DNA from 2 places in the Paenarthrobacter sp. GQ52 genome. Region 2 is predicted to be linked to the other one. Evidence: predicted binding sites of a transcription regulator. Region 2 holds the regulator's gene; the other holds the start of a gene.
What was found. Region 2 encodes LexA, which represses DNA repair genes until DNA is damaged. Its sites were predicted from a motif close to TCGAACANNTGTTCGA; they were not measured.

Region 1: the regulator LexA is predicted to act here: its motif matches at 1,396-1,411, upstream of AC6CH8_RS10105 (shikimate dehydrogenase).

Annotation. Positions count from the first base shown of each region.
Region 1 covers NZ_JCAXEJ010000006.1:46,255-48,627, reverse strand. Annotated here, with positions in the region: gene AC6CH8_RS10115 (MFS transporter) at 1-324, opposite strand, end outside; gene AC6CH8_RS10110 (IclR family transcriptional regulator) at 530-1,300, shown strand; gene AC6CH8_RS10105 (shikimate dehydrogenase) at 1,509-2,373, shown strand, end outside.
Region 2 covers NZ_JCAXEJ010000001.1:753,838-756,210, reverse strand. Annotated here, with positions in the region: gene AC6CH8_RS03360 (histidinol-phosphate transaminase) at 1-134, opposite strand, end outside; gene AC6CH8_RS03355 (LysM peptidoglycan-binding domain-containing protein) at 213-572, opposite strand; gene lexA (transcriptional repressor LexA) at 921-1,664, shown strand; gene AC6CH8_RS03345 (ATP-dependent DNA helicase) at 1,670-2,373, opposite strand, start outside.

The DNA.
Region 1 (2,373 bases), on a different contig from region 2:
CACGAAAGTGGCGGCACCCATGAGGACCAGCGTGAACATGAGGACCTTTTGCCGGCCAATCCGATCACCGAAGTGACCCAGGATCACGGCACCCACGGGACGGGCGATGTAGGCGAAACCGAAGGTCGCGAAGGACATGATGGCCGCGTTGGCATCGGCGGAGGGGAAGAAGACGTGGGGGAAGATCAGCGCCGCGGCAGAGCCGAAGATGAAGAAGTCGTAGTACTCGACGGCGCTGCCCAGGAAGCTGGCAAGCGCAGCTTTCTTTGGCGTTCCGGCGGTGGTTTCAGTGCCTGGCGTCGCTGACGGCATTGTTTGGCTCATGGGTGTTCCTTCTGTGACGACGATGTCGCGGATCTGGCTTCTTTGGGGAGACCCAAGCGAGGTGCGGCCGGTCGATCCCTGCACGAGTAACCGCATGGTGAGAGCTACTTGTGCAATACAGCAATACTGACTGTGAGTGGGGTCACTTGTCAAGAGAAGTAGCCACCATCTAGAAATAGCTCTCACTATATGAGAGCATCGAGCTATGAGTGTGAAAGAGGACACAAAGACCGACATGGTCGGTAAGGCCTTGAGCCTGTTGGTTTTACTGGGCAATGAACCCCGTGGGGCGAGTGCGGCGGATCTGGCGAGGAGTGCGAACCTCCCCTTCAGCACCACCTACAGGCTGTTGGGCTCGCTGACGCGCGATGGGTTTGTGGACTACGAGCCGGATGGCCGTCGCTACCACCTGGGACTGCGCGTCTTCCAGTTGGGTCAGCGCGTCTCGAATCATCATGGCTTTGCGGCTACTGCGCTGCCGGTCCTCCAGCGAGTAACCGAGAGCACGCATGAGGCCACGATCCTGTCCGTTCGTGATGGCAACCATCACCTCACCGTGAACAAGGTGGATGGACCCAAGACCTTTCGCGTCACCAGTGACCCCGGCCATCTTGGCGCACTCCACACCACCTCCGTAGGCAAGGCGATCGTCGCGTTCGAGGACGAGATTGAGCGGAAGCGCCTCCTTGAGGAGCTGCCCCTGGATCCATTGACTGAGCGCTCGATCACCGACAGGGACAAGTTCCGGGAGGAAATCGAGCAGGTTCGCCGCCAGGGGTACGCGGTGATGGACGAGGAAAACGAGATCGGCATGCGCGCAGTTGCGGTGCCGGTCCTCAATTCCCAAGGGCACGCATTCGCATCGCTGGCCACCGCCGTGCCGGTGTTCCGCATGTCCATGGAAGAACTTATAGCGCACGTACCCACCCTCCAGGAGGCCGCGGCTGAACTCGCGGCCCGCCTACCCCAGCGCTGACCCACTCGTTGCGAGGCCCGCTCTGCGCGCCAAATGGGCGACGAAGGGTGTAAAGCAGGCCTCGCAACGCACCGCCTGGCATGAATGTTCGCGATAAGAACAAGCGTGCGGATCATGAACACTTGTAGTAATCTAAAAAACACCCGGTCAGGCAGCGCCCTCAGAAAGCGCTTAAAGTCCGAGGTGCTGAAGTCAAAGGAGCTTTAGGATGAGCAACCGAGCCGAGTCCGTTCTGGTGGGCCTCATAGGCGAAGGCGTCATGCCCTCGCTCACGCCGCCCATGCACGAACGCGAAGCCGATGTGCAGGGCCTTCGCTTGCTGTACCGCCCCATCGACCTGCTGGAACTCGCGTTGCCGGCCACCGCCGTCGGGGACCTCCTCACCGCAGCCCAGCGGATGGGCTTCAACGGACTGAACATCACGCACCCGTGCAAACAGCTGGTGCTTGAGCACCTGGATGAAATTTCCGACGACGCCCGCAGGCTGGGTGCCGTGAATACGGTCCTCATCCAGGACGGCCGGTTCATCGGCCACAACACAGACTTCTCCGGCTTCGGCGCGGCACTCACCTCTGGGCTGCCGAGCGCAAAGCTCGACCGCGTGGTCCAGCTTGGTGCCGGCGGTGCCGGTTCGGCCGTCGCGTATGCGCTCCTCAAAGCAGGGGTCGTCACGCTGGACCTCGTTGACATGGACCCATCCCGCGCGGCGGAACGCGCCGCGGAACTCGGCGGACTCTTCCCGGCGGCCACAGTCACGCCGCGCACTCCCGGGGAACTGCCCCAGATCATGCCCCTCGCCGACGGCCTGGTGCACTGCACACCGATCGGCATGGCCGAGCACCCGGGCCTGCCCCTCGACATCGATCTCCTGGAACCCCGGCACTGGGTCGCGGACATCGTGTACCGCCCGATCGAAACGCAACTGGTCCGCGAGGCACGTGGCAAGGGCTGCGATGTCCTCGACGGAGGCCGGATGGCAGTCGGCCAGGCGGCCGACGCCTTCCAACTCATCACCGGACGCGAAGCTGATCGTGAACGGATGCGGGCGCACTTCCTGGAGCTGATCGCAGTGG
Region 2 (2,373 bases):
GCCGGGACGCCATGGGTGTTTTCGTTGACATTGAGCAGGATGGGGACGTCAAGCTGCGGTGCGCCATAGGGGCTCAGTCCACGCAGATTGGTCCGGAGGGGAAGTCGGTCAAGTCGCTCAAGCTGGTCACTCACCAACACAGTTTAAGGGGCGCCCGGGACTGCCGACTAACTGTGACGCCGGGCGATCGGTTCCTGCGGATGGTGGACGACTCAGTTTGCAGGGACGAACAGCTGCTGGCCGGGCAGAATGCGGCCGCCGCGGAGGTCGTTCAGCTGGATGATCTCCGCGATGACATCACGCGGGTCCCGCTCCGGAGCGGCGGCGCCGGCGATGCCCCAGAGGGATTGCCCCGGCTGGACGGTGACAGAGACTGCGACGGGCGGACGCAATTGGGACTGGGAGTCCGACGCCTTGGCCGGGGAGTTGATAAAACCGGCGAGGGTCAGCAGCGCCGCCACCAACAGCATTGCCGGGATGCCGAAGAAGACAATCCGTCCCCGCCGGGTCAGACGCAGGCGAGCGGGCGCCTGAGTGGTGCGGAATTCAGCGAACGTAGTGATTGCGGACATGAGCTGAGCCCTTCTGAGCTATTGCCAGGTTCCGGGGTGCCCGGTGCCTGGCGGCCAATTCTTTGTGTTCCCCTCTTCTGATCCCGGATGTTCGAACACTCTGTTCGAACATCCAGCCCCAGCGTCAGGTTTATAGAACACATGTTCGAACCTTGCTATGACATTTTTAGCACTTATCAACGAACGGTGTCGAGACTCGCTAGAACAAATGTTTGATAAACGCCTGTGCCTGCCCTACGTTTGAGTGAAGAAACAGCACTGTTTCAGTGGAACAGGAGGGTCTGACATTTTTTGCAGACCCGACAACCCGGGGCTCGCCTCGGGCGGAATGGAAAGGCATTGGCGAACATGGCAGCGAAAGCCACAGGCGGCGGGGCACCCCTGCGGAGCCAGCAGCCTCAGAAGAGTCCCAAGAGCCTGACTGTCCGGCAGAAAAAGATTCTGGAGACCATCCAACGGTCGGTCAACGACAACGGATACCCGCCCAGCATGCGCGAGATCGGTGACACCGTGGGTCTGGCCAGTTTGTCGAGCGTCACTCATCAGTTGTCCCAATTGGAGAAGCTTGGCTACCTCCGCAGGGATCCCAAGCGTCCCCGCGCCATGGAAGTCCTGATGCCGCTGACCCTTGATGGTGGCACCATTCCGGGCGTGGAAGCGCCCACCACCCTTCGCAGCGCGGGGGGCCTTGCCGTAACAGAGCTGGCCAGTGCCAGTGATACCGCCATGGTCCCGCTGGTGGGCCGGATCGCGGCCGGCGGACCGATCCTGGCTGACCAGACGGTGGAAGACGTGCTGGCGCTCCCCCGCCAGCTCGTGGGGCATGGCGAATTGTTCATGCTGAAGGTGGCTGGCGATTCCATGATTGACGCCGCCATCTGTGACGGTGACTGGGTTGTGGTCCGCCGCCAGAATGACGCCATCAACGGCGACATCGTGGCAGCCCTGCTGGATGACGAAGCAACCGTAAAGACCTTCCGTCAGAGGGATGGCCATACGTGGCTGCTTCCGCAGAACACGCAGTACGAACCCATTCTGGGCGATCAAGCCACCATCATGGGCAAGGTAGTTTCGGTACTGCGCTCCCTTTAGGCGCCCTACGGGGCTTTAGCCGAGCCCAGGCGCTCCAGGACGCCACGGACCACTGCCCGGTCCGTCGTTGCCCAGAACGGCGGCAGGGCGGCACGCAGGAAGCCTCCGTAGCGTTCCGTCGAGAGCCGCGAGTCGAGCACTGCAACTACTCCTTTGTCTCCTGTTGAACGGATCAGGCGGCCAGCACCCTGCGCCAGTCGGATGGCAGCATGCGTAGCCGATACGGCCATAAAGCCATTTCCACCTGATTGCGCCACCGCACGTGAGCGCGCAGTCATGAGGGGATCATCGGGCCGCGGGAAGGGAATGCGGTCAATGATCACCAAGCGGCACGAGCCACCCGGAACATCTACGCCCTGCCACAGTGACATGGTCCCGAAGAGGCATGTGTCAGGCTCATCCGCGAACTGCTTCACGAGGGCCGCCATGGTGGATTCGCCTTGGCAGAGGATATCCACGTCCAGCCGGAGCCGCATGGCGTCGGCTGCTTCTTCGGCCGCACGCCGTGAGGAGAACAAACACAAGGCTCCCCCGCCGGAGGCACGGATGAGGTCTTCCAATTCGTCGAGCGCCTCGGGGGAAGTACCACGACCGGGTTTTGGGAGGTGCTTGGCCACATACAGGACACCCTGTTTGGGATAATCAAAGGGCGAACCCACATCGATCCCGGTCCAGCTCGGGGCACCGTCGCCGATGAGGCCGAGGCCAC